Regions from separate parts of the Caldimonas sp. KR1-144 genome, predicted to be linked through region 4. Evidence: predicted binding sites of a transcription regulator. Region 4 holds the regulator's gene; each other region holds the start of a gene.

Region 1 (7,659 bases), on a different contig from region 4:
CTGACGACCATCAGGCCGATCGCGAAAGCCATCCCGAGCACCGACATGCCCGCCTTCCAGGGCTGGCGCGCGACGTTGCGCACGATCATTCGCAGCGATGCCGGCATGGGCCGCGTCCAGCCGCGCCGCTCCAGCGCGCCGGCGCGAAACGACGCCGGCGACGGCGCCCGCATGGCTTCTGCCGGCGAGAGCGCCGCCGCGCGGCGCACCGCGGCCAGTGCGCCCACGGCGCCGCCCGCCAGGCTGACGCCTGCCGCCGCGGCCAGCAGCGGCGCATCCACGACGAGCGCCAGGCGCGGGAACCGGAAGAAGTCCCGGTACACGTCGACGAAAAGCCCGCCCATGAAGACGCCGAGCGGCAGCCCCAAGGCAAGGCCGAGCGCGACGGTCACCAGCGCGATGTCGAGGAAGTGGATGGCCAAGCGCAAGTCGGTGCGGCCGAAGGCCTTGAGCAGGCCGATCTGGCCGCGCTGCGTCGCCACCAGGCGCGACAGCACAACGTAGAGGAGGAAGGCCGAGACGGCCAGGAAGAGCACCGGCACGGTGCCGGTCATCACGCCGAGCTCGCCCAGCTCGTCGGTGAGGAAGCGGTGCGACAGCTGCTCTCCCCGGCCGTAGGCGCCCAGGCCGCCGTGGCGGCGCAGCAGCGTGTCCAGCGCTTCGATGACCCCGCGCTCGCGCGCACCCGCGGCCAGCGTCAACACGACATCGTTGAACGCACCCTCCATGCTGAAGGCCGGTGCCAGCGCCTCGGCGGCGATCCACATGACGCCGAAGCGCTTGTTGTCCGGAAAGATCATCCCCGAGCCGACCTCGTAGACGAACTCCGGCGACAGGGCGATGCCGACGACGACAAGCGGCGTCCAGCGGCCGTGCAGCAAGGCGCCCAGTCGCGCGCCCAGCTCCAGGCCGTTCGCCTTGGCGAAGGCCTGGCTGACGATGACCTCGTCGACCGAGCCGGGATCGATGTAGCGCCCGCGCACGATCTGCAGATCGTTGAGCATCGCCGTGCGGCGGGCCGCCACGGACACCAGCCGCGCCGTGGCCGGCTCGGCCAGGCCGGGAACGTCGACCGACACGTCGACGACGATGCGCGTGCGCACCTGGGCCACGCCCGGCAGCGCCCGGATCTGCTCGGCCAAGGCGTCGGGTGCGCGCTTGAGGTGGACGAAGACGTCCGCGAAGCGATGGCTGCGGTAGTAGTCGTGCTTCGCCGCCAGCAGCGACTGGTGGGTCGCACGCGTGGCCACCAGGGCGGCAACCCCGCAGGCAACCACCAGTGCCGCCGCGACGATCTGGCCGCGCAGGTGCCACAGGTCGCGCCACAGCATCCGGTCGAGCATGCTCACCACGAGATGTCGTCCGGTGTCGCCTTGGTGGCGTTGTGCTGGATGTCGACGATGCGGCCGCTGCTGATGCGGATCACCCGATCGGCCAGCGCGGCGATCGCCGCGTTGTGCGTGATCACGACGGTGATGGTGCCGAGCTCCTGGTTCACCCGCTGCACGACCGAAAGCACGAGCTTGCCGGTCGCGTAGTCGAGGGCGCCCGTGGGTTCGTCGCACAGCAGCACGTCGGGGCGCTTGGCCACGGCCCGTGCAATGGCCACGCGCTGCTGCTCGCCGCCGGACAGCTGCGACGGGAAGTGGTCCCGACGGTGCGCCATGTCCACGAGTGCCAGCGCCTCGTCGGCATCCATCGGCGACTCGGCGATCTCCGTGACGAGGGCAACGTTCTCCCAGGCCGTGAGGCTGGGAATCAGGTTGTAGAACTGGAACACGAAGCCGACGTGCTCGCGGCGAAAGCGCGTGAGCTGCGCGGACGAAGCCGCCGTCAGGTCGTGGTCGCGGTAGCTCACCTCGCCCGAGGTCGGCCGGTCCAGCCCGCCGAGGATGTTGAGCAGCGTCGACTTGCCGCTGCCCGAGGCTCCCAGCAGCACGACGAACTCCCGCGGCACGAGATCGAGGTCGACCTCGCGCAGGGCATGGATCTCGGACTCGCCCATCCGGTAGACCTTGCTCACCTTGCGAAGGCGAAACACCGCGCCGGATCCCGCCGTGCCGGCGGGATCGAAGCGCTGTTCGGCAGTGACGCGATGGACTTGCAAGGATCGATCACCTCCGCGATGGCCCGGCTGCTCGTCGTTCGACCGGCGCCGGTCACCCCGCACGCGCAAGCCGTGGCGCGCCAGGCCTTCTCCAGCGGGAAGGCAACCCGGCCAGCAGGCATGCCACGACCCCGCCGCCCAGCGCCAGTGCCCAGTCGTCGGGATCCAGCTCCTTCAGATGCAGCAAGGGCGCCAGCCACGGCGTCTGAACGAGCAGGAACGAGAGCACCAGCGTCGCGGCCACCGTGGTTCTCGCCGCGCGCGTGCGCAGTCCCGTCAGGCCAGCCGTGATGCCGGCGCTTGCGCTGCTGAGCGCGAGCAAGGCGATCGTGCGCGCATGTTCCACGTCGAAGCCCTGCTCCAGCCCGCGCAGGAAGCTCAGCGTCACGACGCCGGTGACCCAGGCGGCAACCAGGGCGATGGCCACCCACTGGGCCTTGCCGAAGAACCGCACCTGCGCGGCCCTGCGCACGGGGGCAAGGCGCGCGCCGTCGGGCAGTTCCTGGAAGACCAGCAGCGCCGTGGGATGAATGATGAGCTCCAGCCAGACCACGTGGACCGGCAGGTACAGCACCGGGGATCCAGCCAGCGGTATCAGTGCCGCCGTCAGCACCAGCGGCAGGTGGATCATCAGCAGGTACTGGAAGCTCAGCTGCAGGTTGGTGAAGAGCTGCCGCCCCTCCGCGATGGCATGGACGATGCTGCGAAAGCTGTCGTCGAGCAGCACGATGGCGGCGACCTCGCGGGCGCTGCGCGTGCCGCGCCCGCCCATCGCGATGCCGACGTCGGCCGCCTGCAGCGCCGGGACGTCGTTCACGCCGTCGCCGGTGACGGCGACGATCTCGCCGCTCTCCTTGAGGGCTCGAACGAGAGCGAGCTTGTTCGCCGGCACGGCGCGGGCGACGACGTCCACCTCGCGCAGCACCGACGCGTCGCCGCGCTCGAGTCGCTCATGCATCTGCGCCCCGTCGATGACGCACGGGTCCGCGTCCCCCAGCCCGATCTCGCGCGCGACGGCGAGCGCGGTGCGCGTGTGATCGCCGGTGACCATGATGACGCGGATGCCCGCGGCCCGGCAGGTCCGCAGGGCTTCGGCGGCGCCGGCGCGCACCGGATCCTCGAAGCACAGCAGGCCGGCGGCGCGAAAGCCGCGGTCGGGCTCGCCGCCGGCCCAGTCCCCGCCGGTGTCGAGTTCGCGCCAGGCGCAGGCGATCACCTTGTGCCCGGTGTCCGCAAAGCCGTCGACCCGCTCCTGCCAGGCGCGCAGCGCCTGCGCACCGAGGCCGCATTGTCCGAGCACGGTCTCCGGCGCGCCCTTGACGGCGGCGATCAGCCGGCCGTCGCGACGAACGATGCCGGTCTCCCGCCGGCGGTCCTCGGTGAACGGGAAGGTCGCGACGGTTTCCCACGGCGGCTGCGGCAGGGCGTCCAGGATGGCCACGTCCATCGGATCGCCGGTCTCGCGCCGCGAAGCCGCCGCGGCGAGCTGCAGGAGGAACTCCGGGTCCACCTCGTCGGCTACGGCGCGATGGCCCAGGCGCAACCTGCCCTCGGTGATGGTGCCGGTCTTGTCGGAGCAGATGCACGTGACGCGCCCGATGTTCTCGACCACCACGGCCCGGCGCACGAGCGCCTGGCGCCTCGCAAGGCGGTACACGCCGACGCCCAGGAAGAACGTCAGCACGACCGGAAACTCCTCGGGCAGCGCCGCCACCGCCAGCGTCAAGGCGCTGATGAGTGCATCGAGCAGCCCGTGCCCCTGCCGCCACCGCACCCAGGCGAGCGTCAGGCACAGCAGCACCGCGCCGACGATCAGCACCACGACCAACTGCCCGACCGCGGCCTGCAGCGGCGTGCGAGCCTGCAGGCCGCGGCTCGCCGATTGGGCGATCTCGCCGTAGAGCGTTTCGCCGCCGGTGTAGACGACGCGCATCTGCGCTTCGCCGGTCAGCAATCGGGTGCCGGCCAGGCCCCACGAGGCGCCGTCGATCCTGAGCTGCGACGCGTCGAGCGGCCAGCGCCCGAGCGCCACCTTGCGAACCGGGAACGATTCGCCCGTCAGCGCCGACTCGTCGGCCTGCATGCGCTGGCCGCCGACCACCAGGCCGTCGGCGGGAAAGGCTTCCCCGGCGGCGACGACGACCAGGTCGCCCGGCACGAGCTGCGTCGCGTCCACGGTGCTTCTGACGCTCTCGCGCACCACCGTCGCGCTGCTGGCCAGGCGGCTGCTCAGGCCTTCGGTCGATGCGCGCGTGCGACGGTGAAGGTAGGCGTCCATGCCGACCAGGGGCAGCACGGCGACGAGCAGGATCACGCACTCGCCGGCCTGACCCACGAGGGCGAACAGCACGCTGGTTCCCAGCAGGAACCACAGCATCGGATCCTTGAGCGTCTGCCTGGCCAGGTCGCCCCATCCCTTCGGCGCGGCCTCCAGGATCAGGTTGCGGCCGTAGGTGGCGGCACGCGCTGCCGCATCGCGCTCGGAAAGCCCCTGCCCGGAGCCGTCGAGCCCCGCGAGCCGGTCGATCGGCACGCTCCTGAGCATCGCGACGGCTCGCTGCGCGGCGCCTTACCTGCCCGGCACGACGGGCCGGTCGGCGACGCGGGCCGCTTGGCGCGCGGCGGTCTCGGCCTTCGAGCTTGGGGCAAAACGCATCGGCATCGGGCAGGCCTCGCTGTTGATGCGGGCTGGGTCGGCCCGCGCAGGGTGATCGCAGTGGATTCTGGTGACGGGGCGCAGCGCCGCGCTTGACTGCCGTCAAGCCGCAGGGCCGTGCGCGCCGGCCCTGCGTCGCGGCCTCGGCGCATCGCGTGGGATGCCGCGGCGCCGCTGTCGCCGTTGACGCCTGTCAAGCGGGCCGGGTTCGCGGTTGACGAGAATGCCGGCGTCGCACCGGTGCCGCGCCCCGACGAGGCCATCCGGCACTTCGACAGCAGCCAGGAGGCAGCGACGTGAAGATCCTGATCGCCGTGGACGGCAGCGCCTGCACCCAGCGCATGCTGGACTTCATCGCCGCTCATGGCGGTTGGCTGGAGCCTGGGCACAGCCTGACGGTGCTGCACTGCGTGGCGGCAATTCCGCATCGCGCGGCGGCCTTCGTCGACGCTCGGCAAGCCGAGGAGTTCTATGCGGACGATGCCGAAACCGTGTTCGAGCCGATCCGGGCCTTCTTCCACCGGCACGGCGTGGCGGCCACCTTCGTCCATCGCGTCGGCCCGCCTGGGCCGACCATCGCGGCGTTCGCCTCGCAGCAAGGCTTCGATCTCCTCGTCATGGGCACGCACGGGCACGGCGCCGTCGCCGGACTGGTCCTGGGATCGGTCGCCACGAAGGTGATGTCGCTTTGCGACACGCCGATGCTGCTGATCCGCTAGGCGCATCGTCGCCGCCGTGCGCCCGCGGCTCAGGGCCGGAGCTCGCGTGGCGCCGTCTCGCCGATCGACTGCAGAGGTCCGAGCGGATTCCTGCGGTCCTCGACGGATTGCAGACGCGGCTGTCCGCCGACGTTGCGAAACAGGACCAGGCCGTCGCGCACCAGCGCCACGCCCTCGAAGCGCCAGCCCTGCGTGTGCGTGACGCGGCGAAAGTTGAAGAAGTCGGCCAGGAAGCCGCCGCTGCGGGCGCGGTCGCTGCGCGAGAACCGAAAGACGTAGGCCTGGCAGGCCCGCTCGGCCGCAAAGCAGTCGCGGATGCCCGTGTCCGACTGGTCCGGCGAGGCACTCGGGTGCACCAGCATCGCAACCCATTGCGGATACGGCACCTGCTCCACGTTCGCGCTGGACTGCGGATCAAAGCCGAGGCGCCGCAGGTCGTCGAGTGTCGAGCGGTACGGGGTCACCTGTTCGAAGGCGGTGCGAGCCTCCTCGAAGCTGGCGAACCGCGACACGTCGACATTGCTGCCGCGCGGCAGCAGCGACGAGCAGCCACCCGCCACCAGCCAGACCGCCAGGCCGGCGCCCAGTCGCGGCGTGCGCCGTCGCGCCGGCCGCCCGCCGGGGGGTACCGGCCGATCGGGGTGCTCGTCGAACGCGTGTCTCACGTGCACATGGTCCGGGATTCGCGGCGCGACCCGCTTGACGGCCGTCAACGGCGCCACGACCGCGCCGCGGCGCACGCTTCGGCGACCGCTTCTGATCCAGCGCAAGGGTGCCGGGGCCGATCGGCCTAGATTCGCGACAGACCAAGGTGCTGCCGAAGGAGCGTGACCATGAAGACCGATGCCGACCTCAAGCGCGATGTCGTTGAAGAACTTTCCTGGGATCCTGCCGTCAACGCGACGGCGATCGGCGTGGCGGTCAAGGAGGGCGTCGTCACGCTCGCCGGGCACCTGGACACGCTGGCCGACAAGTACGCGATCGAGCGCGCGCTGCATCGCGTCGCGGGCGTGAAGGCCATCGCGCTCGAGCTGGACGTGAGGCTTTCGCCCGAGCACCGGCGCAGCGACACCGAGATCGCCGCCGCGGCCGAGCAGGCGTTGCGCTGGAACAGCATGGTGCCCGCCGAACGCGTGCGCGTGACGGTCGAGCGCGGCGCGATCACCCTCGGCGGCGAGGTCGACTGGGACTACCAGCGCCAGGCCGCGTTCAAGGCGGTTCGCCACCTGATCGGCGTGACCGCGGTGCGCAACGACATCCTGATCCGCTCCGGCAAGACCCGCTCCGACGTCGCCGCGCGCATCAAGGACGCGCTGGCGCGCCAGGCCGCGCGCGAAGCGGCGCGCGTCGAGGTCGACATCGCCGAAGGCACCGTGACGCTGCGCGGCACGGTGCACTCGCTGGCCGAGCGCAAGGCGGTCGTCGGCGCGGCGTTCGCGGCCCCGGGCGTGCGGGCGGTGGTCAACGATCTGACGGTGGGCTGAGTGAGGCCTGTTGGCAGGGCGCAGGGACTCGCGTGATGCGGCAGGCGGGCGCCGGCACGCGCGAGCGGGAGGACAGCCCCTGGCTTGGTCGCCGGGTGGCACCGACGCCCTCGTTCGAGGCCTGGCTGTCGCTGGAACGCGCCGCCCAGGCCTGGTGGCCTGCGCCCTCGGTGGCGATCGCGCCGGCCACGGCCTTCGGCGCCTTCGCCGATTGGGCGCTGCATCTGGCCATGTCGCCGGCCAAGCGGGCCGAGCTGATCGAACTCGCGGCCCGGCTCGGCTGGCGCTGGTGGCTGCAGCTCGCATGCGAGTCGCAGCAGCCCTGGTGCGTCGAGCCCTTGCCGCAGGACAAGCGCTTTGACGATCCGGCGTGGCGCCAGGTGCCCTTCGCGTGGTGGGCACAGGGCCTGCTGATGCGCCAGGCCTGGTGGCAATGCGCCACCAGCGCGGTGCCAGGGGTCGAACGGCACCACGAAGAGATGGTCGGATTCGCCGCCCGGCAATGGCTGGACATGGTCTCGCCGTCGAACTGGCTGCCGACCAATCCCGTGGCGATCAAGCGCACGCTGGCCGAAGGCGGTGCCAACCTGGTGCGCGGGACCATGCATGCGATCGACGACGTATGGCGCGAAGCGCAGGATCTCCCGCCGGCCGGCGCCGAGCGGTATCGCGTCGGCGTCGAGGTGGCGGCCA
Region 2 (7,659 bases), on a different contig from region 4:
CGCCTTGGCGCTGTTGGCGCGGTTGGGCGAGCCCTGGCCGATGGCCGTCTTGCAGACGATCAGCGTGGGCGCCTCGGTGCTGCGCTTGGCCTTGGCGATCGCGGCGTCGACCGCGTCGACGTCATGGCCGTCGATCGGGCCGATGACCTGCCAGCCGTAGGCCTCGAAGCGCTTGGGCGTGTCGTCGACGAACCAGGGCGTGACTTCGCCGTCGATCGAGATGCCGTTGTCGTCGTAGAAGGCGATCAGCTTGCCGAGCTTCCAGGCTGCGGCCAGGCCGCAGGCCTCGTGGCTGATGCCTTCCATCAGGCAGCCGTCGCCCAGAAAGGCGTAGGTGTGGTGGTCGACCAGCTTGTGGCCCGGGCGGTTGAACTCGGCCGCCAGCAGCTTCTCGGCCAGCGCCATGCCGACCGCATTGGTGATGCCTTGGCCGAGCGGGCCGGTGGTCGTCTCGACGCCGGGCGTGACGCCCACTTCCGGATGGCCCGGCGTCTGGCTGTGCAGCTGGCGAAACGCCGCCAGCTCGGCGACCGGCAGGTCGTAGCCGGTCAGGTGCAGCAGCGCATAGATCAGCATCGAGCCGTGGCCGTTGCTGAGCACGAAGCGGTCGCGGTCGGCCCACTTCGGGTCGGCCGGGTTGTGCTTGAGATGGCGGCTCCACAGCGCCACCGCGATCTCGGCCATGCCCATCGGCGCGCCCGGGTGGCCGGAGTTGGCCTTTTGCACCGCGTCCATCGCCAGGGCGCGGATGGCATTGGCCATCTGGGTCGGGGTCGCGGTCGTGATGGCGGGGGTGGACAGGGCTGACATGGTGTCTGGCGGGAAAGAAAAGCCGCTGAGCGCCGAAGCCTGGGCATCGGCACGCCGGGCAGGAGGGAGGAACCCGTGATTTTACGGGGGGCCGCTTTTCCCTCCGGACTGGACCAGACTGCCACCGCGTCGCTGTATCGTCGCCGGTCCAGACTGTCTTCCCGCGGCCGCTTTGGCGCCGCGTTGCCGCTTCCTATGCAAGGCCTGCACCTGACCGCCGACCTCGCCGGCTGCCCCGCCGCGACGCCCGCGATGACCGACCCCGGCGCCCTGCGCGCGCTGTGCCTCGCGCGCGTCGGCGAGGCCGGCCTGACGGTCGTCGGCGATCGCTTCCACGGCTTTTCGCCCGAGCGCGGCGAGCCGCGCGGCGTGACCGGCGTCGTGCTGCTGGCCGAGTCGCACCTGGCCGTGCACACCTGGCCCGAGCTGGGCCGCGTGACGCTGGACGTCTATGTCTGCCACCGCAGCGCCGACAACAGCGATCGGGCGCGCGCGTTGATCGACGCGCTGGTCGCCGCCTTCGGGCCGGGCGCGGTCGAGCGGCATGCGCTTGCGCGCGGCGTGGAGCTTGCAGCATGACGCTGCCCGCCCTGATCCTCGCCGCCGGCCGCGGCGAGCGCATGCGCCCGCTGACCGACCGCACGCCCAAGCCGCTGCTGCCGGTGCGCGGCAAGCCGCTGATCGAATGGCACCTCGAGGCGCTGGCGCGCGACGGCATCCGCGAGGTGGTGATCAACACCGCCTGGCTCGAGGAGCAGTTCCCCGCCGCCCTGGGCGACGGCTCGCGCTTCGGTCTCTCGATCCGCTACTCGATGGAAGGCCGCGACCACGGCGGCGCCCTGGAGACGGCCGGCGGCCTGGCGACCGCGTGGCCGCTGCTGGGCGATCCGCCGGCGTGCTGGGTGCTGGCCGGCGACGTCTACGCGCCCGACTTCCGCTTCGACGCGCGCGCCGCCGCCGATTTCATCGCGAGCCGCGACGACGCCCACCTCTGGTTCGTGCCCAACCCACCGCAGCATCCGAACGGCGACTTCTGGCTCGACGCACGCGGGCGCGTGCATCTCGAGCGCGCCTCGCGTGACGAACCCCACGGCGCACCGGGGGGTGCGGAAGCCAACCGTTACACCTACTCGACCATCGGGTTGTTCAAATCGTCCGCAGTCGCCACCGTGCGGCCGGGCGAGCGCGCCGCGCTGCTGCCCTGCTTCAAGGCGGCGATCGCACGCGGGCAGCTCGGCGGCTCGCTCTACCGCGGCTTCTGGGCCGACGTGGGCACTCCCGAGCGCTGGCAGTCGCTGCAGGCCGCTTGAGCCGCCGGGCGTCGGTCGGGTCCGCCGTGCCGGACCTTTGCACTGACCGTCCTCAGACCGATTTCCTTGTTTGCTGACATGGCGCTCGAAGCCGCCCTCATCGGCGTCCCGGTGGCAATGGCCACCGCCGCTGCCACCGAACAGCTCGCCGCCGCCGGGCTGCGCGCGCTGCTGCTCGCGCAAAAGCCGCTGTCCGGCGAGCACCTCGACTCGCGCCTGTACCACCGCCAGCTCCTCACGCCGCACGAGCCGCAGATGCTGACGCTCGGTGCGCTGCTGGCGTCGGCGGGACTGGCCGCCGTGCTCGGCTTCGCCGGCGCGTGGCCGTGGCTGATGCTGGCGGTGATGCTGTGGATGGCCGCGCTCGGCTGGGACATGTGGCATTGGGAGCGCGCGGCCGCGAGCGTCAAGTTCGTCGCCTGGCGGCGCGGCTGGCAGCGCTCGGCGCGCCGGCTGGCGGTCACCGAGATCAAGGAAGTGCACGTCGTCGAGAAGGTCGGCGGCTGGTCCTGGATGCCGCAGTCGCTGCGGCCCACCGCCTGCTACGTCGCGCTGGTGCGGCGCGACGGCAGCGCGGTCAAGCTGCCGCGCACCGGCACCTGGTTCGGCGGTCTCACGCGGGTGGAGAACCTCGCCAACTTCGTGCGCATGCAGATCGACATCGTGAGCGACACGCGCAAGCGCGTGGCCGCCGACAAGCGCCGCGCCGCCAAGCGCGCGGTGCAGGAGTCGCTGCGGCCGGTGCACCCGGCCGCACGGCCGCAGCGATTCCCGCTGCAGGGCAGTTGATCAGGTCTCCTGAGAACCTGCGGGTCTGCGGGCCTTGACCTGGCTCAAGCGCCGCACGCGCCGCCGGCGCTACCTTTAGACCCCCATGCCGAATCGCCGCGGCGCGCGGCGGGCATGGCCTGCGAGGTTGAACCCATGGCCGCATTGCATACCGCCGAACGCATCATTCGCGAGGAGCATCGGGCCCTGGCCTCGGTGCTGAGTTCGATCCTGCTGCTGCTCGATGCCGCGGCAGCGGGGAGCGCGGCGACCGACTTCACGTTGCTGCGCGCGATGCTGTTCTACGTCGACGAGTTTCCCGAGCGGCTGCACCACCCCAAGGAAAGCGAGCTGCTGTTCGCGAAGCTGCGCGAGCGCGCGCCCGAAGCGCGCGCCGTGCTCGACCGGCTCGACCACGACCACGCGCGCGGCGAGCAGTCGATCCGCGAGCTGCAGCACCTGCTGCTCGGCTGGGAGATGCTGGACGACGCGCCGGACGGCGGCCTGCGCCGCGCGGCCTTCGAGCGCGCGGCACGGCACTACGTGCGCTTCTACCTTGAGCACATGCGTTGCGAGGAAGAAGATGTGCTGCCGCTCGCGCGCCGCCTGCTGGGCGAGGACGACTGGCAGCAACTCGCCCGCGCATTCGCCGCCAACCGCGATCCGCTGGTCAGCGACCACGACACCAGCTACCGGCCGCTGTTCCTGCGCATCCTCCACACCGCGCCCGCGCCGATCGGCCTCGGCGAGCCCAAAGCCGCGTGACCGGCCGATTCCGGCCGGTCAGCAGGGCCGCGCGGATCCCGGCCAGATACCAGCGCTTGCGCGGATCCGGCTCCGCCGGTCCGCAGCAAGGCCCCCCCCCGAGGGGCAGCGAGCAAAGCGAGCGTGGGGGCTCCATCACCCCGCCAACGGCGCACTGATCGCATCGATGCGCGCCATCAGCTCGGGCGTCAGCCGCGGCAACACCTGCAGCGCGCGCAGGTTGTCCTCCAGCTGCGACAGCCGCGACGCGCCGAGGATCACGCTGCTCACGCGCGGGCTGCGCATCACCCACGCGATCGCGAGCTGCGCAACGCTCGCGCCCAGCTCGGCGGCGATGCCTTCGAGTTCGAGCACCGCGGCGTTCTTGCGCGGATCGGTCAGGCCCTCGCGCAAGAACGCCATGCTGTCCATCGCGCCGCGGCTGCCCTCGGGGATGCCGTCGCGGTACTTGCCGGTCAGAAGGCCCGAGGCCAGCGGGCTCCAGGTCGTGAGGCCCAGGCCGATCTCGTCGTACAGCCGCGCGTACTCCTGCTCGACGCGCTTGCGGTGGAACAGGTGGTACTGCGGCTGCTCGACCACCGGCTTGTGCCAGCCGTGGCGGTCGGCCGCCTGCCAGGCGGCGCGGATCTCGTCGGCGCTCCATTCGCTGGTGCCCCAGTACAGCGCCTTGCCGGCGTCGATGATGTCGTTCATCGCGCGCACCGTCTCCTCGATCGGCGTGTGCGGATCGGGCCGATGGCAGTAGACGAGGTCGATGAAGTCCAGCTGCAGCCGCGACAACGAGCCGTCGATCGCCTGCATCAGGTACTTGCGGTTGAGCGTGTCCTGGGCGTTCACGCGCGGCGGCTCGCCCGGCTTGGCACGGTTCAGGCCCCAGAAGAACTTGGTCGAGACGACGATGTCGATGCGCGGTCGCGCCAGCTGGCGCAGCGCCTCGCCCATGATGGTCTCGCTGCGGCCGTTGGCGTAGACCTCGGCGTTGTCGAAGAAGTTGACGCCGGCGTCGAGCGCGGCGGCCATCATCTCGCGCGCCGCGGCGACATCGACCTGGTTGTGATACGTGACCCACGAGCCCAGCGACAACGCGCTCACGCGCAATCCGGCACGGCCGAGGCGGCGGTATTCCATAGGGGTTCTCCTTCAAGGATGGCGTCGCCTGCGGCGGGCCTAGACTTGGCCGCTAGCGTAGCCAATCGCCGCCCCACCGACGCGGCAAACCGACGATGACCTTCGACCCGCGTCCCCATGCCGAACGCCGCGCCCGGGTGGCGGCGGCACTGGCCGCCGCGGGCGGCGGCGTCGCCGTGCTGCCGACCGCGCCGACGCTGCTGCGCAACGGCAGCGACAACAGCCACGTGTTCCGCGCCGACAGCCGCTTCCTCTACCTCACCGGCTTCACCGAGCCCGACAGCTGGCTGCTCGTCGACGCGAACGGCCGCGCGCTGCTGCTGTGCCCGCCGCGCGACGAGACGCGCGAACTGTGGGACGGCGTGCGCCTGGGCCCCGAGGCGGCGCCGGCCGCGCTGGCGCTCGATGCCGCGCGGCCCAACACGGCGCTGCACGACACGCTGGTCGAATGGCTGGCCAACCAGCCGGCCGTGTGGTGGCCGTTCGACGCGAGCCATGCGGGCGCGCCGGTCCATGCCGCGCTCGATGCGCTGCGCGCACGCTCGCACATGGGCGTGGTCGCACCGCCGCGCCTGTGCGACCTGGCGCCCATCGTCGACGAGATGCGCCTCGTCAAGGACGCGCACGAAGTACGGCTGATGCGCCGCGCCGGCGAGATCGGCGCCGAAGGCCATCTGCGCGCGATGCGCGCCTGCCGCCCGGGCCTGCGCGAATACCAGCTCGAGGCCGAGCTGCTCTACGCCTTTCGCCACGCCGGCGCGAGCGGGCCTTCGTACGAAAGCATCGTCGCAACCGGCGCCAACGCCTGCATCCTGCACTACCCGGCCGGCCATGCCGAGCTCAAGGCCGGCGAGCTGTGCCTGATCGACGCCGGCGCCGAGGTCGAGGGCTATGCGAGCGACATCACGCGCAGCTTTCCGGTCGACGGCCGCTTCACGGCCGCACAGCGGCGGCTCTACGACCTCGTCGTCGCATCGCAGGAAGCGGCGATCGCCGTCACGCGCCCCGGCGCGCGCAAGCAAGACGGCCACTGGGCCGCGGTGCGCGTGCTGACCGCGGGCCTGATCGAACTGGGGCTGCTCAAGCGCGACGCGGTCGGCAGCGTCGAGGACGCCGTCGCCAGCGGCGCCTACCGTCGCTACTACATGCACGGCACCGGCCACTGGCTGGGCCTGGACGTGCACGACGTGGGCGACTACGACGCGCGAGACGAGGCGCCCGTCGAACAGCCCGACGGCACCGGCGGGCGCGTCGTGCGCCATCCCTCGCGCGTGCTGCGTCCCGGCATGGTGCTGACCATCGAGCCGGGGTTGTATGTCCGCCCGGCCGACGACGTGCCGCGCGAATACTGGAACACCGGCATCCGCATCGAGGACGACGCGCTCGTCACCGAGACCGGCTGCGAGCTGCTGACGCGCGGCGTACCGGTCGCCAGCGCCGAGATCGAAGCGCTGATGCGCCACTGACCACGAGCCTTGTCCCGATGACCGATGCCTCGACCTTCCACGACCATGAACTGATGTTCGAACTCGCGCCGGTCTCGCTCTGGCTCGAGGACTACAGCGCGCTGAAGGCGCTGTTTGAACGCTGGCGCGCCGAGGGCGTGAGCGACCTGCGCGCCTTCCTGCGTGCCGATCGCAGCCGCATCGCCGAATGCAGCCGCGCGATCCGCGTGCTCAAGGTCAACCGCCAGACGCTCGCGCTGTTTCGCGCCGGCTCGCAAGGCGAGCTGATCGAGCGCCTCGGCGAGGTGTTTCGCGACGACATGTTCGAGCAGCACGTCGAGGAGATGGCGCAGTTGTGGGGCGGCGCGCTGCGCTTCGGCGGCCAGACCGTCAACTACGCGCTCGACGGCCGGCGCCTGGACATCCAGCTCAGCGCCAGCGTGCTGCCGGGCCACGAATCCGACTGGTCGCGCGTGCTGCTGGCGATCGAGGACGTGACCGAGCGCGTGCGCGCGCAGCACGCCGCCGCGCACCACCACGCCTACGCGATGGGCCTGTTCGAGCATTCGCCGGTGTCGCTGTGGGTCGAGGACTTCAGCGCCGTCAAGCGCCTGCTCGACGAGGTGCGCGAGCAAGGCATCAGCGACTTGCGCACTTTCACCGACGTGCACCCCGAGTTCGTCGAGCGCTGCATGGCCGAGATCCGCGTGATCGACGTCAACCGCCAGACCCTGACGATGTTCGGCGCACCCGACAAGCCGACGCTGCTGAAATCGCTCGAGCGCGTGTTCCGCGACGAGATGGCCGCGCACTTCAAGGAGCAGCTGATCGAGCTGTGGCAGGGCAAGCTGTTCCAGCAGCGCGAGACGGTGAACTACGCGCTCGGCGGCGAGACCGTGCACGTCTACCTGCAGTTCTCGGTCTTCCCCGGCCACGAGGCGAACTGGGATCTGGTGCTGGTCTCGCTGACCGACATCACCGCGCGCAAGAAGGCCGAGGCCTACCTTGAATACCTCGGCAAGCACGACGTGCTGACCAAGCTGCGCAACCGCAGCTTCTTCGCCGACGAGCTCAACCGCCTCGAGCGCAAGGGCCCGTGGCCGGTAACCGTGGTGGTGGCCGACCTCAACGGCCTGAAGGCCGTCAACGACGAGACCGGCCATGCCGGCGGCGACGCGCTGCTGCGCCGCGCCGGCGAGGTGCTGGCCAAGGCGATCGACAAGCCGGCCTGCGCCGCGCGCATCGGCGGCGACGAGTTCGCACTGCTGCTGCCGGGCACCGACGAGCGCGCGGTGCCGGCGCTGATGGAGCGCGTGGACGAGCTGATCGAGGTCAACAACCAGTTCTACGGCACGCCGCTGCTGAGCTTCTCGTTCGGCCACGCCACCTGCCACCAGGGCGAACGGCTCGAGACCGCCGTGCATCGCGCCGAC
Region 3 (7,659 bases), on a different contig from region 4:
CGACGAGCAGGCGACGCTGACCGACGAGCGCATCGATGCGGCCGTGCAGGCCGTGGTGACACACCTTAGTAGCACGCTGGGCGTGCGCCTGCGCGGCTGATCCGACCAACTCCGGAAGACGATGAGCCAAGACATGGACCGAGTCATCCTCCCGACGCTCGAAACGCCGACGCTGACCAAGGCGGAGCTCGCCGAGCTGCTGTTCGAGCGCCTGGGCCTCAACAAGCGCGAGTCCAAGGACATGGTCGAAGCCTTCTTCGAGCTGCTGCACGAGCAGCTCGTGGCGGGCAATGACGCCAAGCTCTCGGGCTTCGGAAACTTCCAGATCCGCCGCAAGGCACCGCGCCCGGGCCGCAACCCGCGAACGGGCGAAGCGATCCCCATCAAGGCACGCAACGTGGTGACGTTTCATGCCAGCCACAAGCTCAAGGCCCTGGTGCAAGGCGAGATCCCCAACGGCGACGACTTCGAGTAAAGTCTGAACAAAACCCCCACACCTCATTGATTTCCAATGGAAAAAGCGCTGCCGCCCATCCCAGCCAAGCGCTATTTCACGATCGGTGAGGTCAGCGAGCTGTGTGGCGTGAAGCCCTACGTGCTGCGCTACTGGGAACAGGAGTTCACCCAGCTCAAGCCGATGAAGCGCCGCGGCAACCGGCGCTACTACCAGCACCACGAGGTGCTGCTGATCCGTCGCATCCGCGAGCTGCTGTACGACCAGGGCTTCACGATCAGCGGCGCGCGCAACCGGCTCGCGGAGTCCCCGATGCGCGTGCCGGCCGGCGCCGCGCTGCCACCCGAAGGCGATGACGAAGCGCTGGTCGAAGACGACGCGACGATGGCCGTCGCGCTGCTGAAGAAGGACTCGCCGGCCCCGGCCGCCCGCACCTCGGTTTCGGCCGGCGTCGAAGGTGACCCGTGGGCGCCGATCCGCGAAGAACTGATCTCGATTCGCGGCCTGCTCGCCGTGTGATCGCGAGGGCGCCGCAGCGCGAAGCGCATGAATCCTGCGGCTATAATGCGCGCTTCTTCGGGGCGTAGCGCAGCCTGGTAGCGCACTTGCATGGGGTGCAAGGGGTCGCGAGTTCGAATCCCGCCGTCCCGACCAAGAACGAGCAAGCCCGGTGTCGAAAGACACCGGGCTTTTTTCGTTTCGGGTCTGCTTTCGTTTCGAGCTTGACCTGCGTCAGAACGCCCGCGCCGCTGGCTTCCTACATTGCTGCATCCGAAATGCATCTTCAGTCGCAGGAGCGAGCAGCCATGACCCTGACCAACTACGGCACCAAGATCGACGTGCGCGAGATCGCGCCGCGCGAGCGCCATCCGCTGATCTTCAACACCTTCCGCAGCCTGGGCGGCGGCGAGACGCTGGAGCTCGTCAACGACCACGATCCCAAGCCGCTGTACCACCAGATGCAGGCCGAGAAGCCCGGACAGTTCGCCTGGGACTATCTCGAGCGCGGGCCCGAAGTCTGGCGCGTTCGCATCACCAAGCTCGCCGCAGCGCACGCCGATGGCAATTGCTGCGGCAGCTGCGGCGGCCATTGAGGCTTTGTCGATGATCGACGCCGACGCCGGCGCCGGGTCAGGCGCTGGCGCGGTAGGTCGCCGCCACCACCGCGGCCTGCACGCGCGAGCTGAGCTGCAGCTTGCGCAGGATGTGCTGCACGTGGATCTTGACCGTGGTCTCGGCGATCGCCAGTTCGCGCGCAATCTCCTTGTTGCTCCGGCCCGCGGCGATCAGCTCGAGGATCTCGCGCTCGCGCGCCGACAGGCTGTCGATCGCATGCGCCGGCACGGCGGGCTCGGCCTGCGCCGACGCGGCGGCCGTGAACTGGAAGGCCGCCGCCAGCTTGGCCGTCATCGCCGCGCTCACGCTGGACTGACCGCGCGCGGCGCGCTCGATCGCGTCGCCCAGCTCGTCGCTGTCGGAGGTCTTCAGCAGGTAGCCTGACGCGCCGGCGCGCATCGCGTCGGCGAGGTCGCGCTCGTCCTCGCTCATGGTCAGCATCAGGATGCGCATGCCCGGGGCGGCGCGCAGCAGATCGGGCAAGGCGTCGACGCCGCGCGCGCCGGGCAGGTGGTTGTCCAGCAGCATGACCTGCGGGCGCAGCTGCGCCGCGAGCTGCTGCGCCTTCGCGGCGTCGCCGGCCTCGGCCACGACCTCGAATCGGCCGTCGCTGACCAGCAGCGCGGTCAGCCCGCGCCGAAAGAGCGTGTGGTCGTCGACCACCATGACCTTGATCGCATCGCTCATGGACTCGCTCCTTCTTCACGCGGCCTGCGCTTCGCGCTCGGGCAGCGAGACGACGACGCGAGTGCCCGCGCCCGGCGCGGAACGCACATGCACCTGTGCGCCGATGCCGGCAGCGCGCTCGCTCATGATGCGCAGGCCGACATGCGTCTCGTCGGGCTGCGCATCGGTGCCGGTATCGAAGCCGAGACCGTCGTCGCGCACCTCGATGCGCCAGTTCGGTTGCTGCTGAACGTCGAGCCAGACCTTGGTTGCACCGGCGTGCTTGCGCACGTTCGACAGCGCTTCCTGCACCACATGCAGCAGCTGCACCTGGACATCGGGCGCGAGCGGCACGCCGCGGCCGTGGACGTCGATGTGCGTCTCCAGGCCGGTCTGGTGGTGGAACTTCTGCAGCGTGGTCTTGAGCGCCGGCACGATGTCGTCGCCGTTGGTGCGGGTGCGAAAGTGCAGCAGCAGCTCGCGCACGTCGGCCGTGCTCTCGCGCACGCCGGCATCGATCTCGTCGACGGTGCCCAGGGCCAGCGCGGCCTCGCCGCGCTCGAGTGCGCGGCGCAGCAGCTGCACCTGGATCTTCATGAATGCCAGCCCCTGGGCGATCGAGTCGTGGAGCTCGCGCGCGATCAGGCTGCGCTCCTCGGCCACCGCGGCCTCGCGCTCGAGCGCGGCCGCACGCAGTCCTTCCATGCCGCTGGCAAAGTGGCTCGCCAGGCTTTCGAGCAGCTGCAGGTCTTCGCTCGCGAGCGCTGCGCCGTTGCCGCGGAACAGCAGGTTGACCTCGCCCAGCGATTGCTCGTGCAGGCGCACCGGCACGGCCACCATGCGATCGAAGCCGAAGCGCTCGCAAGGCGTCGGCGCACCTGCGTCGGCGGCGCGAATCGGGATGCTGCGCACCGCGCTCGTCTGCGGCTCGCTGACGCAGTGGCAGCCGCCGTCGGACAGGCAGCGTTCATGCTCGAGCAGGCCCGCAGGCACGCCCTCGGAAGCCAGCAGCACGTGCTCGCCGTGCTGGCCGTCGCGCCAGCGCAGCATCGCCGCATCGGCGTGCACGGCCCGGCGCATGCGCCCGGCCAGGCCTTCGGCCAGGGCCTGCAGATTGGCGGCGCGACCGACGAAGGCGCTGGCGTCGTACAGCAGCGCGAGCCGCTCGCGCTCGGCGCGCAAGGTCTCGGTCTTGCGGCGCACCTTGTCCTCGAGGTCGCGGTAGAAGCCCTGCAGCGTGGCCGCCATGCGGTTGAAGCTTTGCGACAGGTGGCCGAATTCGTCGTGGCTGGCCACGTCGACGCGCGCGCCGAGGTCGCCGGCCTCGATGCGCGCCAGGCCGGCCTGCAGCCGCGCCAGCGGATTGAAGACGAACAGGTAGGCGGCGTAGAGCAGCGTCACGCCGCCGGCGATGGCCAGCGCCATCAGGCCGAGCTGGAACAGCGTCAGCAGCGTGGTCCAGCGCGCCAGCCGGTGCTCGATCGCATCGACGAAGGCATCGACGGCGGCGACCATGTGTTCGGCCCGCGCGGCCGCCTGCGCGTTCGACGGCGCCGTGCCCGACTGCCAGTCGCCGCGCAGCGCAGCCCAGCGCTCGCGGACCTGCCCGAAGGCGGCGCGGGTGAGGGCGTCGCGCGGCACAAACAGCGGCCGCGCCGGATCGCCGCTGCCGAGCAGCTCGAGCGTGGCCTCGTACTGCCGAACGAGCTCCGCGTGGCGCGCGGCGTCGCCGCTGCCCACCCCCTGCGCCAGGCGCCAGGTCTGCATGCGCAGCCGTCCCGCCTCGTTGACGGCGGCAGCGCCGCCTTCGAGCTGCCACGTCACCCACAGCGTCAGCGCGATCGAACCAAGCGCCAACGCGAGCAGCGCGGCGCCGATGATGCCGAGCTTGGCCGACAGCGGCGCGGTGCGCAGAAGCTTGTGCATCGCCGGCAATGTAGGCGGCGTGCCGCGTCGCCGGCTTGCGACGCGTCAATCGGCGTCTGCGTGGGCGGGGCGAGCGCCTTGATCGCCGTCAAAGCTGCATCGCATCTGCACCTTTACGCTGCATCGCTCCCGTATGCCGCGGCCTGCCGCAGCGCCAATGAAACTCACCGCCTTCACCGACTACGCGCTGCGCGTGCTGATCTACCTGGCCGCGCAGCCGCAGCGCCGCGCGACGATCGCAGAGATCGCCGCCGTCTTCGATGTGAAGGAGAACCATCTGACCAAGGTCGCGCACTTCCTCGGCAGGAACGGGCTGCTGCACAACGTGCGCGGCAACGGCGGCGGGCTGGAGCTCGCGCGCGAGCCGCAGGCCATCGTCGTCGGTCAGGTGGTGCGGCTGACCGAAGGCGCCGCGATGCCGGCGCAGTGCTTCGGCGATGCGCCGGGCGCGTGCCGCATCGCGCGCCAATGCCGGCTGCGCGACGCGCTGGGTCGCGCCGTCGACGCGTTCTACGCGGTGCTCGACGACTGCACGCTCGAGGACCTGGTACACGAGCAGCCCGCGCTCGGCGTGCTGCTGCGGCCGGGGCGGCCCGTCGCGCGCATCCACGTGCCGCTGCCATGACGACGTCCAGCCCCTTTCCCTACGAAGGCCCGCCCGAGCTGCGCGAGGCCGTCGGCGCCGCGCTGTCGCGCGTGATCGACCCCGAGGTCGCGCTCAGCATCGTCGACGTGGGGCTGGTCTACGGCGTCACGATCACGCCGCAACGCATCCACGTGCGCATCACGATGACCTCGGCCGCCTGCCCGGTGGCCGACGTCGTCGTCGACGACATCCACGCCGAACTCGGGTGCACCATGCCTGAGGGCCGCGAGATCGAGGTCGAGCTCGCCTGGGAGCCGGCATGGACGCCCGAACGCCTGAGCGAGCGCGCGCGGCGCTTCCTGCAGTGGTAGGCGCGGCCATCGCGCTGCGCCTGCTGGTCGGCGCCGCCGTCGCGACCAGCCTGGCGGCCGGCATCGTCGGCGGCCTGTGGCGCGCCGGCGCTCCGGTGGTCGCGGGCAGCTGGCTCGCGCAGGCGGTGCCGTTCCACGCGGCGCTGATGATCGGCGTCTTCTTCGGCAGCGTGATCGGCCTCGAGCGCGCGGTCGCGGTCAAGCGGCGTCTCGCGTTCACTGCGCCGCTCGCGGCCGCGCTTGCCGGGCCGTGCCTGCTGGCGGGCCGCGTGACGGCGGGGCAGGCGCTGCTGGTTGTCGCGGGCATCGCCTTCGTCGCGGTCAACGTCGCGATCGTGCGCCGCCAGCGGCAGGCTCACACGGTCTTGCTGCTGGTCGCCGCGCTGGCCTGGCTGGCAGGCAACCTCGGTTTCGCCGCGGGCGAAGCCGGTCCCGCGACGCTCTCGTGCTGGTTCGCCTTCCTGGCGCTGACGATCGCTGCCGAACGCCTGGAGATAACGCGCCTGCTGCGCCGCCGTCCCGGCGCGCTGGCCACGTTCTTCGCCATCGTCGCGGCGCTGCTGGCTGGCGCCGCGCTGTCGGCCGTCGCACCGGCGGCGGGCGGCATGGGCTTTGGCGCGGCGCTGTCGTTCTGGCTGATGCGCCACGACATCGCACGGCGCACCGTGCATGCGCAGGGGCTCAGCCGCTACATGGCGGTGTGCCTGCTGGCCGGCTATGCGTGGCTGGCTGTCGCGGGCCTGGCCTGGGTCGCGCTGGCCGCCGGTGCCTTTGCAGCGCGCGATGCAGCGCTGCATGGCCTGGGCATCGGCTTCGTGCTGAGCATGGTGATGGGCCATGCGCCCGTGATCCTGCCGGCGCTGGCGCGCGTGAAGGTCGAGTTCGGCCCCTGGTTCTATGCGCCGCTGGCGCTGCTGCACGGCTCGCTGCTGCTGCGCCTGGCCGGTGGTGCCGTCGATCCGGCGTGGCGCGCGCGGTGCCGAGGGCAATGCCTGGGCCTTGCTGCTGATCGCCGCGGCCATGGCGGCCGGTGCGCTCGCCTGGCGCCGGCGGCACTGAGGCGGCCTGCCGCGTCGGCTCAGGGCTGCGGCAAGCCGCGGCGCGCCGCCATCTCGTCGCCCATGCGACGCAGCGCCTCGGCGCTGCCGTGGGCCTGCACGAGCGGATAGGCCTGCCGCTCCTCGGCCACGATGTGTCGCTCGTACAGCGTGGCAAAGGCTTCCCAGCGCTGCCGCTGGCCGGGCGCGTGGCCAGCATGCCAAACGCCCGCCGCGATGCGGGCCAGGTCGCGGCGGATCGCCTGCCACTCGCTTTCCATGCGGCGGTGCTCGCGCACCAGCCGCTGCGCAAGCGCGGCACGGCCGTGGGCCGCGAGCCAGGGGATCACGTGGCGCTCCTCGTCCTCGTGGTGGGCCGGCGCGGCGATGTCGAAATAGCGCATCACGTCGCGCGCGGCGCCCACCGCGCCCGCGTCCACGCCGTGGCTTTCGAGGTGACCGGCCAGCAGCGTGAGCAAGCGCAGCATGCGATGCACGCGCTCGTGGCAGGCCTGCAGCATCTCGAACGGCTGGGCAAAGCCCACCGCCGGCTCGCGTTGAAGCAGCGCCCGCGGGGCGCGCGGTTCGCCCGGTTCGGCGATGTGCACCATGGCCGCCTCAGTGCAGCACGAGCAGCGGCAGCTTGCTGCCCGCCAGCACGGCCTTGGTCTGCGATCCGAACAGGAACTCGCCGAACGCGCCGCGGCCGTGCGTGACCATCACGATCATGTCGCAGCCATGCGATTCGGCCGCTGCGATGATGGCCTGGTCGACCCGGGGCACCTGGTCGAAGACGCCTTCGAAGGGCACGCCCGCGGCGCGCGCGGCGGCTTCGAAGCGGCTGAGCAGCGGACGGGCGTGGGAGGCCGCCGCCGCGTCGTACCAGGCGTTCTCGTTGTCCATCAGCGCCTTCAGGCGTGGCGTCGCCGGCAGCGGCGGCAGCGGTTCGGCGACGAAGGCCGTGACCGCCGCGCCAAGCTGCCGGGCCAGCGACAGGCTGTGCTCGATGGCCTTGTCGGTGAGTTCATTGCCGTCGACCGGCACGAGGATGCGCTTGACGTGCATGGCATTTCCTTTCTGATCAACCGGCGCGGCCATCGACGCGCGGGCGGCCCAGCCAGCCGCCGTAGCGCCAGGCCCAGCCGGCACAGGCGGCGCTCCAGCACAGCGCGGCGGCCATGAGCAGCGTCGCCGCGGCCTGCGGCCACAGCTCGGCGCCCACGCGCAGCACCGTGGCCGCCTGCAGCACGAGGTACAGCGTCCAGGCGACGTTGTCCGCCGCCAGCGGTCGGCCGCTGTGGCCGGCGGCGACGCGCGTGACCATCGCGATCAGGGTCGCGCCCAGATAGCCCATGGTCAGCGCGTGCAGCGGCGCCAGGCCGAGCGAAGGCAGCCCGGGCCACGCGAAGGCGCGCAGGTTCTCGGCACCGGCCAGCGCGAGCGCGAGGCCGAACCAGAGGAAGCCGCCGTGCAGCATTGCCAGCAGGCGGATGCGCAGGCTTT
Region 4 (7,659 bases):
TCTGGTCGCCTGCTTGTGGCTGTTGGTGGTCGCGAGCAAGCGCACCGTGATGGCCAACGACAACACCACCGGTCACGTCTTCGACGGCGACCTGCGCGAGATGAACAACCCGCTGCCGCGCTGGTGGATGGTGCTGTTCGTGCTGACGGTGGTGTTCTCGATCGTCTACCTGCTGCTGTACCCCGGGCTGGGCAGCTCCAAGGGGCAGTTGGGCTGGACTTCGCCGGGCGAAGTGGCGTCCGCCAACGAGCGGGCGCGCTCGCAGATGGAGGCCGTGTACGCGCGCTTCCAGCCGATGAGTGTCGAGGCCCTGGCGCAAGACGCCGGCGCGCGCGCGATCGGCGAGCGGCTGTTCCTGAACAACTGCGCCACCTGCCACGGCTCGGACGCGCGCGGCAGCAAGGGCTTTCCTAACCTGACCGACGACGACTGGCTGTGGGGCGGCAAGCCCGAGAACATCGTCGAGACGATCACCAAGGGGCGCCAGGGCATGATGCCGCCGATGGCGGCCGCGCTCGGCAGCGCCGAGGACGCGCGCAACGTTGCGAACTACGTGCTCAGCCTGTCGGGCAGCCCGCACAACAACATCGCGGCCCAGCTCGGCAAGAGCAAGTTCGGCGCCTGCGCGGCCTGCCACGGCATCGACGGCAAGGGCAACCAGGCACTCGGCGCGCCGAACCTGAGCGACCGCATCTGGTTGCACGGATGGGGCGAGGCAGCGGTGATGGCGATGATCACCAACGGCAAGCACAACCAGATGCCGGCCTTCGGCGAGCGTCTCAGCGACGTGCAGGTCCGCATCCTCGCCGGCTACGTGACCGGCATGCGCGGTCAGACCGTGGCGGCGCGATGAACGTCATCGGGAAGGCGGGCGGATGAACGAGTCCCCGGCCCGCGCAGGCGATGCGACCGTCGAGATCGTGTCGCTCTACCGCAAGGAGGCGACCATCCATGCGCGTGCCGTGCACGGCTGGTTCGCCGCCTGGCGCTGGGTGTTGGTGTGGCTCACCCAGCTGGTCTTCTACGGCCTGCCGTGGCTCACGTGGAATGGTCGCCCGGCGGTGCTGTTCGACCTGATCGAGCGGCGCTTCTACATCTTCGGCCTCGTCCTCTACCCGCAGGACTTCATCTACCTCACGGCGCTGCTGATCGTCTGCGCCTACGGCCTGTTCCTGTTCACTGCGGTGGCGGGGCGACTGTGGTGCGGCTACGCCTGCCCGCAGACGGTCTACACCGAGATCTTCATGTGGGTGGAGGAAAGGCTCGAAGGCGACCGCAACGCGCGCATCCGCCTCGATGCGTCGCCGTGGACCTTGGAGAAACTGCTGCGCCGCGGCGGCAAGCACCTCGCGTGGGGTGCGATCGGGCTGTGGACCGGCTTCACCTTCGTCGGCTATTTCACGCCGATCCGCCAGCTGTGGGCGGGTGCGATGTCCTTCGGCCTGGGCCCCTGGGAATCGTTCTGGATCCTGTTCTACGGCTTCGCCACCTACGGCAACGCCGGCTTCCTGCGCGAGCAGGTATGCAAGTACATGTGCCCGTACGCGCGCTTCCAGAGCGCGATGTTCGACCACGACACGCTGATCATCAGCTACGACCCGGGCCGCGGCGAGCCGCGCGGCTCGCGACCGCGCAGCATGGCGCATGCCCAGCTTCGCGGCCAGGGCAAGGGCGATTGCATCGACTGCACGCTGTGCGTGCAGGTCTGCCCGACCGGCATCGACATCCGCCGCGGCCTGCAGTACGAATGCATCGGCTGCGCCGCCTGCATCGACGTGTGCAACGGCGTGATGGACAAGATGAGCTACCCGCGCGGCCTGATCCGCTACGCGACGCAGCGCGAGATCGATGGCGGCGCGCGCCTTGGCTGGCGGCGCGTGCTGCGCCCGCGCGTGCTCGTGTACTCGCTGGTGCTGCTGCTGATCTCGGTGGCCTTCGTCGCATCGGTGGCGCTGCGCGCGCCGCTGCGCGTCGACGTGGTGCGCGATCGCGGCAGCCTGGCGCGGCTGGTGGAGGACGGTCGCATCGAGAACAGCTACCGCCTGCAGCTGATGAGCTCGTCCGAGGCGGCATTGCGCGTGCAGGTGTCGGTGCGCGGCATAGACGGCGCCAAGGTGCTGACGCGCTCGGCGGTCACCGAGCTCGGCGCGGCCGAGTCGCGCTGGCTGCCGCTGGCGGTGCAGGTGCCGCCCGAAGCGGCGCTGTCGATCGGGCCCGGTGCGCATCGCATCGAGTTCGTGATCGACGTTCAAGGTGCCGGCCGCGCGCCGGTGATCGAAACCTCGACTTTCGTGGTGCCGCGATGACGACCCAAGCTGCGTGCGCGCCGTGGTGGCGCTTTCCGATCGTCTGGCTCGTGATCGCCGGGCCGCTGGCGGTGGTGGTGGCGGGTGTGCTGACCGCCGTGCTGGCGGTGAACGGCGCCGACGCCAGCGTGCCGGCGGTGCCGGTCACGCGCGAGCGCAGCGCCGCGCCGGCAATGGCCGGACGCAATCACGCGGCGACGCCGCTGCCTTCGGGCAGCGCTTCTCGCTGACCGCGGTTCAGCAGCTGGTCGCGGCGACCAGCCGGCGCAGGCCGGCGGCGTCGCGCACGCGCACGTCGCGCTGCTTGACCTCGAGCAGGCCGTCGTCTTGGAACTTGGAGAAGGTGCGGCTCACGGTCTCGAGCTTGAGACCGAGGTAGCTGCCGATCTCCTCTCGCGTCATGCGCAACACCAGCGCGGTCGGCGAGAAGCCGCGCGCCTGCAGGCGCTGCGTGAGGTTGAGCAGGAAGGCCGCCACACGCTCCTCGGCGCGCATGCTGCCCAGCAGCAGCATCACGCCGTGGTCGCGCACGATCTCGCGGCTCATGATCTTGTGGAACTGCTGCTGCAGCGGCGTGAACTCGCGCGAGAGCTTCTCGAGCTGCTCGTACGGGATTTGGCAGACCTGGGAGTCTTCCAGCGCGACCGCATCGACCGTGTGGCGGTCGCTGCTGATGCCGTCCAGGCCGAGCAGTTCGCCGGCCATCTGGAAGCCGGTGACCTGGTCGCGGCCGTCGTCGGCGACGACGCGGGTCTTGAAGAATCCGGTGCGTACGGCGTAGATCGACGTGAAGCGATCGCCGGCCTGGAACAGGGGCTCGCCGCGGCGCACGGAACGCGGCGGCGCGACGAAGCGCCCCAACCGGTCCAGTTCGTCGGCGGACAGCCCGAGCGGCAGGCACAGCTCGCGCAGGTTGCAACTCGAGCATGCGACCTTGACGGCCTCGATGCGCGTTGAATCGGCAGAAGCACTCATGCGCGAAATTATCGTGATGCAGCTCAGCGCGAGAACTCGTGCGGCGCCGCCGCGCAAGCGCTGTTTGACGGAGATCAAGCGACTGCGCGGACCCGGGCGGCACAGTCCTTCGCATGCTCACCGAGCCGAAATCCGTGGCGCCCATGATCGACGCCGAGCTGCTGCGCCGCTTCTCCAAGGGCGGGCCTCGCTACACCTCCTATCCGACCGCCGATCGCTTCGTCGAGGCCTTCGGCGCCGAGCAGTACCTGCAGGCGCTGGCCCAACGCCGCGAAGGCGGGGCGCTGCATGGCGGCGAACCTTTGTCGGTCTACGTTCACATCCCGTTTTGCGAGTCGCTGTGCTACTACTGCGCCTGCAACAAGGTCGTCACGCGCCAGCATGGCCGTGCCGAGCCTTATCTGGCGGCGCTGGAGACGGAGATGGCGCTGCAGGCGCAGGCGCTCGGGCCGCACCGGCCGGTCGCGCAGCTGCACCTGGGCGGGGGCACGCCGACCTTCCTCAGCGATGCCGAGCTCTTGCGCCTGATGACCAGCCTGCGGCGCAGCTTCGCGTTGCAGCCCGGTGCCGAATGCTCGATCGAGGTGGACCCGCGGACCGTGGACACGTCGCGGCTGGCGTGGCTGGCCGAGCTGGGCTTCAACCGCATCAGCTTCGGCGTCCAGGATCTGGACGCAGCGGTGCAGCAGGCGGTGCACCGCGTGCAGCCGCTCGAGCAGATCGAGGCGTTGATGCGCGATGCGCGGGCATTGGGCTTCGAGTCGATCAACGTCGACCTGATCCACGGCCTGCCGCGGCAGACCACGGCGTCGTTCGCGCGCACCGTGCGCGAGATCGCCCGGCTGCGGCCCGACCGCATCGCGCTGTATGCCTACGCCCACCTGCCGCAGCGCTTCAAGCCGCAGCGGCGCATCGTCGCCGAGGAACTGCCCGGTGCGGGAGAGCGGGTGGCGCTGCTGGCCCAGGCGATCGACGGCTTCCTCGAGGCGGGTTATGAGTACATCGGCATGGACCATTTCGCGCTGCCGGGCGATTCGCTGGCCGTTGCGCGGCGGCAGGGCCGTCTGCATCGCAGCTTCCAGGGCTACTGCACACAGCCCGACGGCGATCTGATCGCGCTCGGCGTCTCGGCAATCGGCCGCGTCGGCGCGACCTACAGCCAGAACACCAAGGATCTGGCCGAGTACCAGGAACTGCTCGCCGCGGGCGTGCTGCCCGTCGTGCGCGGTCTGGCGCTCAGCCGGGACGACCTGCTGCGCCGCGCGGTGATCATGGCGCTGATGTGCCAGGGGCGGCTGGCGTTCGAGTCGATCGAGCTGGCGCACCTGATCGATTTCCGCACCTACTTCGCCGAGGAATTGGCGGAGCTGCAGGCACTGGCCGACGACGGCCTGGTGACGATCGACGCCGACGGCCTTGAGGTCACGCCCTTGGGCTGGTACTTCGTGCGTGTGATCGCGATGGTGTTCGACAGGCCGCTGCGCAGCGACCGTGCGCGCGAGCACTACTCGAAGGTGATCTGAGGATCCGTCGATGGACGGCTCCCTGCTGCTGTCCGGCCTGCTGATCGGCTTGGCCGGGAGTCCGCATTGCATCGCGATGTGCGCCGCGCCTTGCACGGCGCTGGCCTCGCGCTGCGATCCGCAGCGTCCGCGGCGGGCGCTGCTCGCCTGGCACGCGGGCCGCGCGCTCGCCTACACGGCGGCCGGTGCGCTGGCGGCCGCGGGCAGCGGCGCGCTGTTCGAGCTGGCGCGCGCGTCGGTGGCGCTGAAGCCCTTGTGGACGCTGCTGCAGGTGGCGGCGATGGTCCTGGGCTTGTGGCTGCTGGTGACCGGCCGGGCACCGTATTGGTCGGCCACCGGCATGCCGGGCTGGCTGCGTCGCATCGGCGCTGCGGATGACGCTCGGCCGATCGTCGTGGCGCCCGCCGGCCAGCGCGGCGCGTTCGCGATCGAAGCGCCGTCGGCTGGGGGTGGCTGGCGCGCCGGCGCCGCCGGACTCGCCTGGGTGGCGTGGCCCTGCGGCCTGCTCTACGCGGCGCTGGCGGTCGCGACGCTGGGGGCGACACCCTGGCACGGCGCTGCCGTGATGGCGGCCTTCGCGCTGGGCAGTTCGGCGGGCCTCGCGGCCGGGTCGTGGCTGTGGCGGCTGGGACGGGGCAACCGCCAGGTCGTGCCGCCGACGGTCGCGCTGCGCCTGGCCGGCGCGTTGCTGACCGCCGCCGGACTGTGGGCGTTGTGGCGCCACGGCGTGGCGGGCGAGGTTCAGGCCTGGTGCCTGCCATCCTGATCGCAGCGCCAGTGAAGCCCCGAAGGCCCGAGCGCTAGAGTCGCTCGCCTACAATCGCCGGCTCGGTCCGACACCGTCGCCGGCCCGAAAAGAACCCTCCCGCAGCCTTATCGATCCCCGAGCGGAGACTCATCGACATGTACCAGCACATCAAGGTGCCCACGGGCGGCCAGAAGATCACGGTCAACAAGGACTTCTCGCTGAACGTGCCCGACCAGCCCATCATTCCCTACATCGAGGGCGACGGCACCGGGTTCGACATCACGCCGGTGATGATCAAGGTCGTGGACGCGGCCGTCGAGAAGAGCTACGGCGGCAAGCGCAAGATCCACTGGATGGAGATCTACGCCGGCGAGAAGTCGACCAAGGTCTACGGCCCGGACGTCTGGCTGCCGGAAGAGACCCTGCAGGTGCTCAAGGAGTACGTGGTCTCGATCAAGGGCCCGCTGACCACGCCGGTCGGCGGCGGCATCCGCTCGCTGAACGTCGCGCTGCGCCAGGAGTTGGACCTCTACGTCTGCCTGCGCCCGGTGCGCTACTTCAAGGGCGTGCCCTCGCCGGTCAAGGAGCCCGAGAAGACCGACATGGTCATCTTCCGCGAGAACTCGGAAGACATCTACGCCGGCATCGAGTTCGAAGCCCAGAGCGAGAAGGCCAAGAAGCTGATCAAGATCCTGCAAGAGGAATTCGGCGTCAAGAAGATCCGCTTCCCCGAGACCTCGGGCATCGGCGTCAAGCCGGTCTCGAAGGAGGGCACCGAGCGCCTGGTGCGCAAGGCCATCCAGTACGCGATCGACAACGACAAGCCCTCGGTCACCCTGGTTCACAAGGGCAACATCATGAAGTTCACGGAAGGCGGCTTCCGTGACTGGGGCTACGCCCTGGCCCAGAAGGAGTTCGGCGCCGAGCTGATCGACGGCGGCCCGTGGTGCAAGTTCAAGAATCCGAAGACGGGCAAGGACATCGTCGTCAAGGACGCGATCGCCGACGCCTTCTTGCAGCAGATCCTGCTTCGCCCGGCCGAGTACTCGGTGATCGCGACGCTGAACCTCAACGGCGACTACGTCTCCGACGCGCTGGCGGCGCAGGTCGGCGGCATCGGCATCGCCCCGGGCGCAAACCTCTCGGACTCGGTCGCGATGTTCGAGGCCACCCACGGCACCGCACCCAAGTACGCCGGCAAGGACTACGTCAACCCGGGCTCCGAGATCCTCTCGGCCGAGATGATGCTGCGTCACATGGGCTGGACCGAAGCGGCCGACCTGATCATCAGCTCGATGGAGAAGGCCATCCTGTCCAAGAAGGTGACCTACGACTTCGCCCGTCTGCTCGATGGCGCGACGCAGGTCAGCTGCTCGGGATTCGGCCAGGTCATGATCGACCACATGTGAACCGCCGGCGCTGGCCGCCGGAATCGAACGAAATCAGAAGGGCCCGCCATCGGCGGGCCCTTCTTTCATGTCGCTTGTGCTTTTGTCTTGCCCGGCGGCCGTCGTGTCAGCTTGGCGGCAGCCTCGGCCGGCCTCAGGGGCTCGGCTGGGGCGCTGCCTCGCTGCGGACGGCGGCACCGCTACGGGCATCGACCGGCGTGATGTTCTGCGCCAGCTTGCCCTTGGGACCTTCGACCAGCTCGAAGGTCACGCGGCTGCCCTGCTTGAGCGTCCTAAAGCCTTCCATCTGGATGGCCGAAAAATGGGCGAAGACGTCTTCGCCACCCCCCTCCGGCTCGATGAAGCCGAAGCCCTTTGCATCGTTGAACCACTTGACGGTCCCGTTGGCCATGACGCCCTCCTCAAACGGGTGCACTATCGTTATTGGGTCATTCTTGGCGAGCGCTTTTCGGGGTGTCAATGGCGCGGACCCGGTAAGCCCCTGCCCGCGGCAGGGGCGGCCAAGAGGCGTGTCGGATCCATGCCCTCGCCGTGGCGCCCAGGCGTCATGCCTTGAACGCGGGGAATCAGTCGCCATCTGCCCACGCAAAGGGTCGTCCGAGCCCCCTGGCGCGAGTGCGGATCGGACGCTGTCTATAGAATGAATTCCATGCCGGACGACCCGATCAAACCCCCCGCAGTGCCGAGCGTCTTGCCCC

What was found. The regulator FNR, encoded in region 4, switches genes on or off when oxygen is low (the NO sensors DNR and NnrR bind a similar motif). The targets are predictions, from matches to a motif close to TTGATNNNNATCAA.
Region 1: a site for FNR is predicted at 4,856-4,869, ahead of ACO2TI_RS11005 (cation-translocating P-type ATPase). Genes of this name have one in related genera too.
Region 2: a site for FNR is predicted at 2,944-2,957, ahead of ACO2TI_RS18395 (hemerythrin domain-containing protein). Genes of this name have one in related genera too.
Region 3: a site for FNR is predicted at 4,241-4,254, ahead of ACO2TI_RS11885 (type IV pili methyl-accepting chemotaxis transducer N-terminal domain-containing protein). Genes of this name have one in related genera too.

What each region holds. Positions count from the first base shown of each region.
Region 1 covers NZ_JBMSEE010000004.1:123,445-131,103, reverse strand. The annotation lists gene ACO2TI_RS11015 (FtsX-like permease family protein) at 1-1,343, opposite strand, end outside; gene ACO2TI_RS11010 (ABC transporter ATP-binding protein) at 1,346-2,005, opposite strand; gene ACO2TI_RS11005 (cation-translocating P-type ATPase) at 2,160-4,652, opposite strand; gene ACO2TI_RS11000 (universal stress protein) at 5,060-5,482, shown strand; gene ACO2TI_RS10995 (hypothetical protein) at 5,512-6,147, opposite strand; gene ACO2TI_RS10990 (BON domain-containing protein) at 6,316-6,966, shown strand; gene ACO2TI_RS10985 (PHA/PHB synthase family protein) at 7,002-7,659, shown strand, end outside.
Region 2 covers NZ_JBMSEE010000008.1:155,247-162,905, reverse strand. The annotation lists gene tkt (transketolase) at 1-810, opposite strand, end outside; gene speD (adenosylmethionine decarboxylase) at 1,006-1,389, shown strand; gene ACO2TI_RS18405 (nucleotidyltransferase family protein) at 1,386-2,120, shown strand; gene ACO2TI_RS18400 (hypothetical protein) at 2,199-2,909, shown strand; gene ACO2TI_RS18395 (hemerythrin domain-containing protein) at 3,045-3,653, shown strand; gene ACO2TI_RS18390 (potassium channel beta subunit family protein) at 3,789-4,781, opposite strand; gene ACO2TI_RS18385 (aminopeptidase P N-terminal domain-containing protein) at 4,877-6,247, shown strand; gene ACO2TI_RS18380 (diguanylate cyclase domain-containing protein) at 6,265-7,659, shown strand, end outside.
Region 3 covers NZ_JBMSEE010000004.1:291,260-298,918, reverse strand. The annotation lists gene pheT (phenylalanine--tRNA ligase subunit beta) at 1-100, shown strand, start outside; gene ACO2TI_RS11910 (integration host factor subunit alpha) at 134-475, shown strand; gene ACO2TI_RS11905 (MerR family transcriptional regulator) at 512-973, shown strand; tRNA gene ACO2TI_RS11900 (tRNA-Pro) at 1,032-1,108, shown strand; gene ACO2TI_RS11895 (DUF2249 domain-containing protein) at 1,261-1,548, shown strand; gene ACO2TI_RS11890 (response regulator) at 1,586-2,257, opposite strand; gene ACO2TI_RS11885 (type IV pili methyl-accepting chemotaxis transducer N-terminal domain-containing protein) at 2,273-4,162, opposite strand; gene ACO2TI_RS11880 (Rrf2 family transcriptional regulator) at 4,320-4,787, shown strand; gene ACO2TI_RS11875 (metal-sulfur cluster assembly factor) at 4,784-5,119, shown strand; gene ACO2TI_RS11870 (hypothetical protein) at 5,068-6,288, shown strand; gene ACO2TI_RS11865 (hemerythrin domain-containing protein) at 6,198-6,767, opposite strand; gene ACO2TI_RS11860 (universal stress protein) at 6,775-7,221, opposite strand; gene ACO2TI_RS11855 (NnrS family protein) at 7,238-7,659, opposite strand, start outside.
Region 4 covers NZ_JBMSEE010000012.1:84,723-92,381, forward strand. The annotation lists gene ccoP (cytochrome-c oxidase, cbb3-type subunit III) at 1-853, shown strand, start outside; gene ccoG (cytochrome c oxidase accessory protein CcoG) at 876-2,306, shown strand; gene ACO2TI_RS22515 (nitrogen fixation protein FixH) at 2,303-2,536, shown strand; gene fnr (fumarate/nitrate reduction transcriptional regulator Fnr) at 2,544-3,281, opposite strand; gene hemN (oxygen-independent coproporphyrinogen III oxidase) at 3,425-4,804, shown strand; gene ACO2TI_RS22530 (sulfite exporter TauE/SafE family protein) at 4,815-5,570, shown strand; gene icd (NADP-dependent isocitrate dehydrogenase) at 5,708-6,961, shown strand; gene ACO2TI_RS22540 (cold-shock protein) at 7,095-7,352, opposite strand; gene clpS (ATP-dependent Clp protease adapter ClpS) at 7,611-7,659, shown strand, end outside.